DNA from 3 places in the Lichenicola cladoniae genome. Region 1 is predicted to be linked to each of the others. Evidence: predicted binding sites of a transcription regulator. Region 1 holds the regulator's gene; each other region holds the start of a gene.
The links. The regulator LexA, encoded in region 1, represses DNA repair genes until DNA is damaged. The targets are predictions, from matches to a motif close to TGTTCTANNTANGTTC.
Positions count from the first base shown of each region.

Region 1 (3,801 bases):
ATGAATCGGAGCCGCATGATCGGCCGCAGCTTCGGGCGTGCGGCGACGACCTACGAGTCGAACGCCACGCTCCAGCGACTGGTCGCCGGACGGCTGGCGTTGCGCATCGCCGGGGAGCTTGCTCGCACCCGGTCGATGGGTCCCCTGCGGGTCCTCGAAATCGGCTGTGGCACCGGCCTGCTGACACAGGCGCTGCGCAGACTTCTGCCCGACTCCCTGATCGTCGCCACCGATCTGGCCCCAGCGATGCTTCAGGCCTGTAGTAATGGGATGGGCGATGATCCCCGGCTGCTGATGCTGGCGATGGACGGGGCATTTCCGGCAGTGGCCGGGGGCTTCGACCTGATCTGCTCGAGCCTGGCGCTCCAGTGGTTCGCCGATCCGGCCGGCGCGATCCTGCAGCTGACGCGACTGCTTGCACCGGGTGGACATCTGCATCTCTCGACCCTGGTCGCCGGCAGCCTGTCGGAATGGCGCGATGCGCATCGCAGCGAGGGGCTGGTGGATAGCGGTCCCGAGTATCCCCAGGCGGACCGGCTGCTTCGGGCGTGCGGCGGTCGATGGAATACGGAAACCGTTGCGATCGGCCATCCCACCGGGCTCGCATTCGTTCGCGCCCTGCGCGGCATCGGGGCGCACCAGCCATCCGCCGGGAGTCGGCCGCTCGGGCCAGGCTCGATGCGGCGCGTGCTGCGCCGTTTCGAGGCCGACCACGCGAGCACCGCCTCCTATTGGGTCGCCTACGGCACCATCCTGCAAGCCCCTCGGCGCGGCGTATTCGTGACCGGGACCGACACCGGAGTAGGCAAGACGCTGGTGGCGGCCTGCCTGGTTAAAGCCTGGGACGCCGACTACTGGAAACCGATGCAGACCGGGCTCGACGAGGAACCCGGCGATAGCGAAACGGTGGCTAGGCTGACCGGGATCGATCAGGCGCGTCTGCATCCGCCCGCACTGGCGCTTGGCGCCGCCCTGTCGCCCGAGGACGCGGCTGCCGTCGCGCACGTGGTGTTCGACCCGACCCGGCTCGACCTGCCGGAACAAGCCGGGACGAGGCCGCTGGTGGTCGAAGGGGCAGGGGGAGTGATGGTGCCGGTCGGGGGCGGGCTCTTGATGATCGACCTGATTGCTCTGTTCGGCCTTCCGGTGGTGCTGGTCGCCCGGAGCACGCTTGGGACGATCAACCACACGCTGCTGAGCATCGCGGCGCTTCGGCACCGGGGCATCGCCATCGCCGGCGTCGTTCTCAACGGTCCGGTTTCACCCGGCAACCGCAGCGCCCTCGAACGCCATGGCGGGATCAGGATCCTCGCCGAGATCCCGCTACAGGATCACCTGGACGCGGAGGCGATTGGCCGCCTGTCCAGGCTCATGCCGGCAGCCGGATTTAATAGCGCCGCAGAAGCCCGACCAACCGGCCCTGAACCCGGACGCGGTCGGACGGAATGATACGGGTCTCGTACCGGGCATTCGCCGGCTCCAGCGCCACCGCATTGCCGCGCTGGCGGAGCCGCTTCAATGTCACCTCAGCGTCGTCGATCAAGGCCACGACGATCTGGCCGTTATCGGCGCTGTCGGACCGGCGGATGATGACGGTGTCGCCGTCCAGAATGCCTGCTTCGATCATCGAGTCACCGGCAACTTCGAGGGCGTAGTGCTCGCCGCTGCCGATCAACGCCAGCGGCACTTCGACATGCATCCCGGTATCACGGAGGGCCTCGATCGGCAGTCCGGCCGCGATCCGTCCATAGAGTGGAAGCTGGACTGCACCCACTCCTGGCGCCGCTCGCACTCCGGGAAGCCTCTGGCTGAAATCGCCCTTGATGACGTTGGGCGCAAAGCCCGGCTGCTCCTCGAGCGGAGCCGGCACCGCACCGCCAGCGTCAAGCGCAAGTCCAGTCAGGTCCTGCTCCGGCAGGAACACCGTGATCCCGTCCCGGCCGCCTGTTTCGGGCAGGCGAAGCACTTCCAGTGCGCGGGCCCGATGGTGCCGCCGGCTCAGGAAACCGCGCTCCTCGAGCGCCGAAATCAGCCGGTGGATTCCGGATTTGGATTTCAGGTTGAGCGCGTCCTTCATCTCGTCGAAGCTCGGCGAGAACCCGGTCTCCTTGAGGTGCCGGTCGATGAAGCCGAGCAACTCGTGCTGCTTGCGCGTGAGCATCGTGGTGTCTCCGTCCGCCATGCATGCCCCGTCCCGCACCAGTTCGCGAGCGCATAGAACAAAGCGGCAACTCCAACCGTTCTAGGTTGGTTCTTCCACACAGGTCAAGTGTGTTAGGTCAATGCATTAGATGCCAAGTCGGTCGAGCCGCAGGATCTCGACGTCAGTTCCGGCAGCCGCAGCCGGTGCATGTGGTGCGCGCAGGATCAGCGCCTCGCAATCGGCCAGCCGGCGGAGCATGCCGGAGTCCTGGCGAGAAAACGGTGTCACGACGAACGCGCCGTTGGCGGCCCTGGTCAGCGACGCCCGCAGATGGTCCGCCCGTTGATCGTTCGCCTCGAGCGGCGTGGCCAGGCTGGCATGCTCGCGTTCCAGGCCGCCGGCCGGATCGAAGACGGTCTCACCCGACAGCGCCTGCAGGGCCGGGATCAGGAACAGCAGGCTGCACACAAGCGCCGATACCGGGTTCCCGGGCAGTCCCAGCACCGGGATCCGTGTATCTCCCGCCCCGATATGACCATGCATCAACGGCTTGCCGGGCCGCATCGCGATCTTCCAGAAATCGACCTGGAGCCCACGCGTGGCGAGCGCGGTCTGCACCAGGTCGTAATCGCCGACGCTGGCGCCCCCGATCGTCACCAGCATGTCCATGCCGGCCAGCCCATCGGTCGCGCGGGCTATCGCGTCGGCATCATCCCTGACCAGCGGCAGCAGCACCGGATCGCCGCCCGCAGCACGGACCAGGGCCGCCAGCATCGGCGTGTTCGAGTTGGTGACACCGCCGGGGGGGATCGGCTCGCCGGGCAGCGCCAGCTCGTCGCCGGTAGCCAGCAGTGCGATTCGCGGCCGCCGATGCACCGTGGCCCAGGCATGGTTTCCGGCGGCGGCAACGCCGACATCTCGGGCACCGAGGCGCCGCCCGGCGGGAACCAGCACGTCGCCAACCAAAAAATCCTGTCCCTGGCGGCGAATGTGACGCGCCGGCGTCACCGCCTCCCGGACCTCGACCTGCTGCTCCCGGCGCTCGGCATTCTCCTGGATCAGCACGCAATCCGCACCGTCTGGCATGACGCTGCCGGTAAACAGCCTGACGCACTCGCCAGGGCCGACGGTTCCCGCAAACGGATGTCCTGCCGGGGCCTCGCCAGTCAGGCTCAGGAACGAGCCCGGGACGGTATCGGCACTACGGACCGCATAACCATCCATCGCCGAAATGTCGTTCGGCGGGTTGTTGAGCCGAGCCAGTAACGGAGCCGCGGCGACCCGTCCCCAGGCGTCCAGGATCGAAACGATCTCGGCCGGCAAAGGGCGCAAATCTTCGAGGATCCGGCGTCTTGCCTCGTCGACACTCAACATCGCGCTCGAATCCTTCCGGGAAAGCTGCCGGTCGAAGCCTTATCCGCCCCCTTCTACTGTGTCTTCTCACAGGCAGGGTAGCTGCCCGCCCGACCTTAGGGCTTGACCTGGGCCGCCTTGATGAGCATTTTCCGGCCCCTTGAACCACTGCTGCGACCAGTGACCCTGACGGCTCCGTTTCCGGAGTCTGGATCGGGCGCGGCCGCGACGGCGGCAGGCAGAGGCTGAGGATCCCATGGCGAAGTCGAACACCATCCAGATCAAGCTCGTGTCGAGCGCGGACA
Region 1 is NZ_CP053708.1:2,080,317-2,084,117, forward strand. It holds gene HN018_RS09620 (alpha/beta hydrolase) at 1-4, shown strand, start outside; gene bioD (dethiobiotin synthase) at 16-1,449, shown strand; gene lexA (transcriptional repressor LexA) at 1,388-2,161, opposite strand; gene HN018_RS09635 (molybdopterin molybdotransferase MoeA) at 2,288-3,517, opposite strand; gene rpmG (50S ribosomal protein L33) at 3,753-3,801, shown strand, end outside.

Region 2 (3,801 bases), 2.1 Mb from region 1:
AGGCAGGTGCCGATCAGCACGCCCAGCAGATAGTGCGTCAGGCTGTCGAGGATGGCCTGCAGCCAGAAGCCGCCGCGCACCTCCCTGATCCAGGCGGCGGGCAGTTCGCTCGGTCGTGGCAGGAGCCCCGGCGACACCAGCCCGAGCCGCAGGACCGCTTCCCAGGTGCCGAACAGCAGGCACAGGCCGAGGCCGCCGAGCAGCAATCGTGACGACGAGGCGCTCGGGCGGCGTAACCGGACAGGCATTTGACGGTGCCGGACGGTCAGTGGGTGATGCGGCTGTAGGGGCCGAGGTCGAACAGCGATGCCACCGGAACAGCCTCCTTGAGTGTGCCGTTCGCCACCTCGAAATCCTGCAGCGCCTTGACCGGCGTCATGAGCCGCGCCGGGTCGGAAATGAATTTCGTGTCCGGCGACGCAAGCGCCTCCTCGATCACCGACTGGCTCAGGATGCCGCCGCCGAGGACCGTGAGGATAAACGGTGCCGCTTCCGCAGGCTTGCTCTTGATCAGGTCGGTCGCGCGCACGAACAGCCCGACCAGCTTGTCCTTCCAGGCACCGCGATCCGGGGCATCGGGGCGAACAATTGCCAGCACCGAGCCGGGCTGGTCCGGCATCAGGTCGCTGCCGTGCGCCAGGAGCTGCACGTCCGGCAACCGGTGCCGCACGACGGTCAGTGCAGGCTCGCGCAGGATGGCGGCATCGACCGCGCCGGACAGCAGCGCCTGTTGTGCCGCGTCGATATCGATGCCGATGATGTCGGCGGATTTCGGATCGAGGTGATTGCGATCCTGCATCCAGTAGCGCAGCAGCGTGTCCGGAACCGACCCCACCGGCTGGGCGGCGATTTTCGGCTTGCGGCCGGTCGCCTTGGTGAAGGCGGCGAATCGCTTCGACAGGCCGGTGCCCGCGGGGGCGACGGTGGCGAGTTTTCCGCGCGCGGCGACCTCGAGTTCCTCGACCGCGCCGGCTGCAACCACCTTGACGTCGATCCCGTGCGACCGGGCGACCAGCAAGGGCAGCACACCGGCGACATAAGCGTCGATCTGGCCCGCAGCCAGCGCCTGGATCGCCTGGGTTCCGGCCTGGAACCTGATCAGCTTCAGCGTGAGCCCGGCCGGCTTTGCCCAGCCTTCGCCGTCGAGCACGAACAGGGCAGACGAGCCCAGCACCGGAATATAGCCGATCCGGATCGGGTCGGCGGCCTGGGCAGGGTTCGACAGGAGGGCTCCGAAGCTGGACACGCCAATGATCGCAGCGCACAGGCAACTGCCTCTCAAATAGCGTATCCGCATCGTGATATCCCCGATTATTGATGTGGGATCGTACAATCGAACCGGTGTGTGGTCAAAGCAGCTCGCCCCGAATGCGTCAGGAACCGGGGCGATCGACGATGCTGAACAGATCCTCGCCACCGACCGTCTGCTCGGCCTGTTCGTCCTCGAAGCGGGACATGCTGACGCCCAGCAGCCGCACGCTCTTCTCGAACGGAAACGCGGCCCGCAACAGGCCTTCGGCGGCGATGGCAAGCTCGCTCCGCGTGCCGACGGGCCGGCTGCCCGAGGCTGCGCGGGTCATGAGCCGGAAGTCGGAAAATTTCACCTTCAGGGTGATCGTCCGTGCACCCCGGCCGCCCTTGTCGTAGGTGGCCCAAACCTTGTCGATCGCCGGCTGGATTGCGGCCAGCGCCTCGTCCCACCCGGTGATGTCGCGCTCGAACGTCTGTTCCGCGCCGATCGACTTGCGCAGGCGGTCCGCCACCACCGGCCGCTCGTCCTGGCCGCGTGCGATGGCGTGGTAGTGCGGCCCCGACTTGCCGAAATGCCGGACCAGGAAGTCGATCGTGCAGCCGCGCAGGTCCATCCCGGTCTGGATGCCGAGCCGCTCCATCTTGGCCGCCGTCACCGGCCCGACCCCGTGGAACTGGCTGACCTTCAGCGTCTCGACGAAGCTCGGACCGTATCGCGGCGTGATGACGAACAGTCCGTCTGGCTTGCGGTGGTCGGAGGCCAGCTTGGCCAGGAACTTGTTGTAGGAGACCCCGGCCGAGGCGGTGAGTCCGGTCTGCTCGCGGATACGCGCCCGGATTTCCTCGGCGATCGCCGTGGCCGATCCGAGATCGCGCAGTGGCTGGGTGACGTCGAGGTAGGCTTCGTCCAGCGACAATGGCTGGATCAGGGGCGTGTAATCGGCGAAGATCCCGCGGATCTGCAACGATACCTCGCGATAGACGTCGAAGCGCGGCTTCACGAAGATCAGCTCGGGACATTGCCGTCGTGCCGTGACCGACGCCATGGCCGAGCGCACCCCGAAACGGCGCGCCTCGTAGCTTGCGGCCGCCACCACGCCGCGCTCGCGCGAACCGCCCACGGCCAGTGGCTTGCCGCGCAACGACGGGTCGTCCCGCTGCTCGACCGACGCGTAGAAGGCATCCATGTCCACATGGATGATCCGCCGCAGGCTTGGCGTTACCGCCTGATCGGCAGGCATGGCCTGGCATCCCGGGTCAATGACATCGACGCGCCTGTTCGAACCATCCCGTTCACTTTACGTTCCCCAGCGCCGGGCGTCGAGATGCAAGCGAGCCAAAGGTCGAGATGCAAGCGAGCCAAGCGTCGAGATGCAAGAGATGTAACGCGCCACCAGGGGGCAGAGTGGGTAAGGACCATGCACATCCCGCACGCCGACACCCTCGACCGTCGGCACCGGGCCAACTCCCGCTCATTCTGATCGATTTGCGCCCGCTGGCCTGGGCGGTCACCAATCGGGCGGCTTTCCTGCTGGTGTTAGCGGCCAGTCAGCAGCAGGGGCTGGTTTCGACTCCAACCGGGCCTCCGACGGTCGATGCTGTGGATCGGTGCGCGATCCTGTTCGATCTATATGTGCCACATCCCGATCTGGTTCACCGTGATCGACGTCATGCGGCGTACCGGGCCGGGCGGCGAAACCTACGTGCCGCTGGGTTTCATGATCGCAGCGCTCGCCACCCTGACCGCCGCCGACCTCACCTATCGCTGGCTCGAGCTACCCCTGCAGGAACGCGGTCGCATCCGGGCTCGCGCGCTCGACGACAGGGGTGATCACGCAACGTCCGCGCAGATGACCACGGGACTAAGCGATACGGGCTGATGGTCTGCTGGAACCACGGACTGGAAGATGCGGCCCGGGAGAGCCGTCGAACTGAAACGATGGAATTCCGGCGTTGCTCTTCCCATCGGTTGCGAGGCGCCGGAAGGTAATCGGACCTGGGCTCCGTCGGCGCCTCTCTTCTTCAAAGGCGAGCAGCAGCGATGGATATGCACCGGATCGAATTAACAACGAACGCTGATGCGCGCAGATATTCCGGGGTCGCACTGTTCCTCCACTGGACCATCGCGATCCTGATTCTTCTCAACCTGCTGCTGGGATGGAGGATGGGCCACATGCATGGCCTGACGAAGTTCCAGATATTCCAGGTCCACAAGTCGTTCGGCGTCACGGTGCTGCTGCTCAGTGTTCTCCGCCTGGTCTGGCGTCTTGCGCACCGACCGCCATCGCTGCGGCACGACCTGCATCCCGGTGAGGCGTTCGCGGCGCATGCCACCCACTGGATCTTCTACGGCTTCATGATCCTGATGCCGCTAAGCGGCTGGATCCTGGTATCGACCAGTGCCGAGAACATTCCCACGCTGCTCTATCGCTTCATACCCTGGCCGTACTTTCCCGGGGTTCACGGGCTGCCGCTGCCTCGGCGTCACCAGGTCGGCGCCCTGGCCGACGGAACGCATTACTGGCTTGCCTGGAGTGCCGTGGCGCTGAT
Region 2 is NZ_CP053708.1:4,767,637-4,771,437, forward strand. It holds gene HN018_RS21660 (ABC transporter permease) at 1-248, opposite strand, end outside; gene HN018_RS21665 (ABC transporter substrate-binding protein) at 266-1,297, opposite strand; gene dinB (DNA polymerase IV) at 1,374-2,492, opposite strand; gene HN018_RS21675 (hypothetical protein) at 2,847-3,131, shown strand; gene HN018_RS21680 (YceI family protein) at 3,293-3,801, shown strand, end outside.
Region 2: the regulator LexA is predicted to act here: its motif matches at 2,542-2,557, upstream of dinB (DNA polymerase IV).

Region 3 (3,801 bases), 130 kb from region 1:
GGTTGTAGCGGGCGCCCTTGCAGGTGTCGCAGCGCACGAACACGTCGGGCAGGAAGTGCATCTCGATCTTGAGCACGCCGTCGCCCTGGCAGGCCTCGCAGCGGCCACCCTTGACGTTGAAACTGAAGCGGCCCGGCGTGTAGCCGCGCGCCTTGGACTCGGGCAGCTCGGCGAACCAGTTGCGGATCGGCGCGAACAGATCGGTGTAGGTGGCCGGGTTTGAGCGCGGCGTGCGGCCAATCGGCGACTGGTCGATGTCGATGATCTTGTCGAGCAGGTCCATGCCCTCGATGCGGTCGTGCGGCGCCGGCACCTGGCCGGACCCCATCAGCCGGCGGGACAGCGCCTTGTAGAGCGTGTCGATCACCAGGGTGGACTTGCCGCCGCCGGATACGCCGGTGATGCAGGTGAAGGTGCCGAGCGGGAAGGCGGCGGTGACGTTCTTGAGGTTGTTGCCGGTGGCGCCGACCACCCGCACCTGGCGCTTCGGGTCGCTCACGCGCCGCTCGGTCGGAACCTCGATCCGGCGGCGGCCTGACAGGTAGGCGCCGGTCAGGCTGTCCGGGTGGGCGGCGACCTCGTCCGGGGTGCCCGAGGCGATGACGTTGCCGCCGAGCACGCCGGCGGCCGGCCCCATGTCGATCAGGTAGTCGGCGGCGCGGATCGCCTCCTCGTCGTGCTCGACCACGATCAGGGTGTTGCCGAGGCGCTTGAGCCGGTCGAGCGTGCCGAGCAGACGCTCGTTGTCGCGCTGGTGCAGCCCGATCGACGGCTCGTCCAGCACGTAGAGCACGCCGGTCAGGCCGGAGCCGATCTGGCTGGCGAGCCGGATCCGCTGGCTCTCGCCACCGGACAGGGTGGCCGAGCCACGGGAGAGGGTGAGGTAGTCCAGGCCGACATCATCGAGGAAGCGCAGCCGGTCCAGGATCTCGCGCAGGATGCGGCGGGCGATCTCGGCGCGCTGCGGGGTGAGCGTCGCCTCGACGGTGGCGAACCATTCCAGCGCACGGCGGATCGGCAGCTCGGACGCATCGGCGATGGTGTGGCCGGCGATCTTGACCGAAAGCGCCTCGGGGCGGAGGCGGGCGCCGTTGCAGACATGGCACGGCTTCTCGGACTGGTAGCGCGACATTTCCTCGCGGACCCAGGCGCTGTCGGTTTCGGTGTAGCGGCGCTGAAGGTTCTTGATGACGCCCTCGAACGCCTTGTTCACCTTGTACGAGCGCTTGTCGTCCTTGTAGGTGAACTCGACGCTCTCCTCGGTGCCGTGCAGGACGGCGTCGCGCACCGGCTCGGTAAGGCCTTCCCAGGTGACGGTCATCGAGCTCTTGAAATGACGCATCAGGCTCTGCAGCGTCTGGATGTAATACGGGCTCTGGCTGCCGTTCCAGGGTGCGACGGCGCCGCCATTCAAGCTCAGCGTCTCGTCCGGCACCACCAAATGCGGGTCGAAGAAGCTCTCGATGCCGATGCCGTCGCAGGCCGGGCAGGCGCCCTGGGGTGCGTTGAAGCTGAACAGCCGGGGCTCGATCTCCTCAAGCGTGAAGCCGCTGACCGGGCAGGCGAAGCGGGACGAGAATACGGTGCGGACGGGCTCGGTCGCATCGTCCTTGCCGGTCTTGGCGACTTCCTCGGCATAGACCACGCCGTCGGCCAGTCCGAGCGCCTGCTCGAAGCTGTCGGCCAGCCGGCTCTCGATGCCTTCCTTGACCACGACCCGATCGACCACGGCCTCGACCGTGTGCTTGAGCTTGCGGTTCAGGTTCGGAACGTCGGCGATTTCGTAGAGGGTGCCGTCGACCTTGGCGCGGGTGAACCCTTTGCGGGCGAGGTCGGCCAGCTCCTTGCGATACTCGCCCTTGCGATCCTTGATGATCGGCGCCAGCAGCATCAGCCGCGTGCCGTCCGGCATCGCCATCACGCGATCGACCATCTGGCTGACCGTCTGCGCTTCGATCGGCAGGCCTGTGGCGGGGGAGTAGGGAATACCGGCACGCGCCCAGAGCAGGCGCATGTAGTCGTGCACCTCGGTGATGGTGCCGACGGTGGAGCGCGGATTGCGGCTGGTGGTCTTCTGCTCGATCGAGATCGCCGGCGACAGGCCCTCGATCGAATCGACATCCGGCTTGCCCATCAGCTCCAGGAACTGGCGCGCATAGGCCGACAGGCTCTCGACGTAGCGGCGCTGGCCCTCGGCATAGATGGTGTCGAAGGCGAGGGATGACTTGCCCGAGCCGGACAAGCCGGTGATGACCGTCAGCTGGTCGCGCGGGATGTCGACGTCGATGTTCTTGAGGTTGTGCTCACGCGCGCCGCGTACCCGGATCGCGGCGTTGCGGGACGGATGATGACCGGAACGGTCGTTGCTGGAACCGTCGGCCACCGCCATCGGAGCACTCCTCTTTGCCAAATCGCTCTCCTCGTTCATACTATGTTCTTGTTCCGCTCGGATAGTCCGGCGGGTAGACAGACGATCTCTGACCCACGGATCAGACAGCGTGGGAACGCGCCGGACCGCTCAAGTGGCCCGGCCCTCGGAAAGACAGGAAGTTGCGATGGCGGGCAGCGTCAACAAGGTGATCCTCGTTGGGAATCTCGGGAAAGATCCCGAGGTCCGGAACGCACAGAACGGCACCAAGATCGTGACCTTCACGCTGGCGACCAGCGAGACGTGGAACGACAAGGCATCCGGCGAACGCAAGGAACAGACCGAGTGGCACCGTGTCGTGGTGTTCAACGAGCGCCTGGCCGACGTTGCGGAACGGTTCCTGAAAAAGGGCAAGAAGGTCTACGTCGAGGGTGCGTTGCAGACCCGGAAATGGACCGACCAGTCCGGCGTCGAGAAATACACCACCGAAGTCGTGCTGAGCCGGTTCCGTGGCGACCTGACGATGCTCGATTCGGGGCGGGGCGACGAAAGCGGCGGTGGCGATAGCGGTTATGGTGGCGGCGGCGGTGGTGGCGGCGGAAGCAGCTATGGCGGCGGTTCGCGGCCGGCGAGCGGTCCGCGCGGTGGCCGAAGCCCGGGCGGCACGCCGGCTCCGGCCGGTGGCGGTGGCCAGGGCGGCGGCGGTGCCGGCGGCGGTTGGGAGCCGTCCGGCAACGACCTGGACGACGAAATTCCGTTCTGAGGCGACGCGGCTGCCTGACGGTGGCCGCAGTTCCGTGTCAGCCGCGCGCATGCTAGAGTTTGAGACGCGACGCGGCCCCTGCAGCGTCGCCATGACCCCGCGTGCCAGACCGGTTTGCCGACGCACTTCGCGCCCGGCAATCGCCGCGTCGGCTTCTGACTGACGGATCCCAATTGAGCGATAGACCCGAACCACCGGTGCCGCCGAATCTGCCTGAAACGGACCAGTCCGAGCTGGACGAGTCCAATGTCGGCCCGACCATGATGGATCCTCCGAACGATCCGCCCGGCCTGGCCGGCGGTGGTGGCATGGTGCCGGGGATGGTGCCGATCACCATCGAGGAGGAGATGCAGACCTCCTACCTCGCCTATGCGATGTCGGTCATCGTCAGCCGTGCGCTTCCCGATGTGCGCGATGGGCTCAAGCCGGTGCATCGCCGCATCCTGTACGGCATGCGCGAAAGCGGGTTCACGCCCGACAAGCCGTATCGCAAGTCCGCACGCGCCGTCGGCGACGTGATGGGTAAGTATCATCCGCACGGCGACAGCTCGATCTACGATGCCATGGTGCGCATGGCGCAATCCTGGTCGATGCGGGTCAAGCTGATCGACGGGCAGGGCAATTTCGGCTCGGTCGACGGCGATAGCCCGGCGGCGATGCGCTACACCGA
Region 3 is NZ_CP053708.1:2,208,783-2,212,583, forward strand. It holds gene uvrA (excinuclease ABC subunit UvrA) at 1-2,389, opposite strand, end outside; gene ssb (single-stranded DNA-binding protein) at 2,556-3,131, shown strand; gene gyrA (DNA gyrase subunit A) at 3,440-3,801, shown strand, end outside.
Region 3: the regulator LexA is predicted to act here: its motif matches at 2,422-2,437, upstream of uvrA (excinuclease ABC subunit UvrA).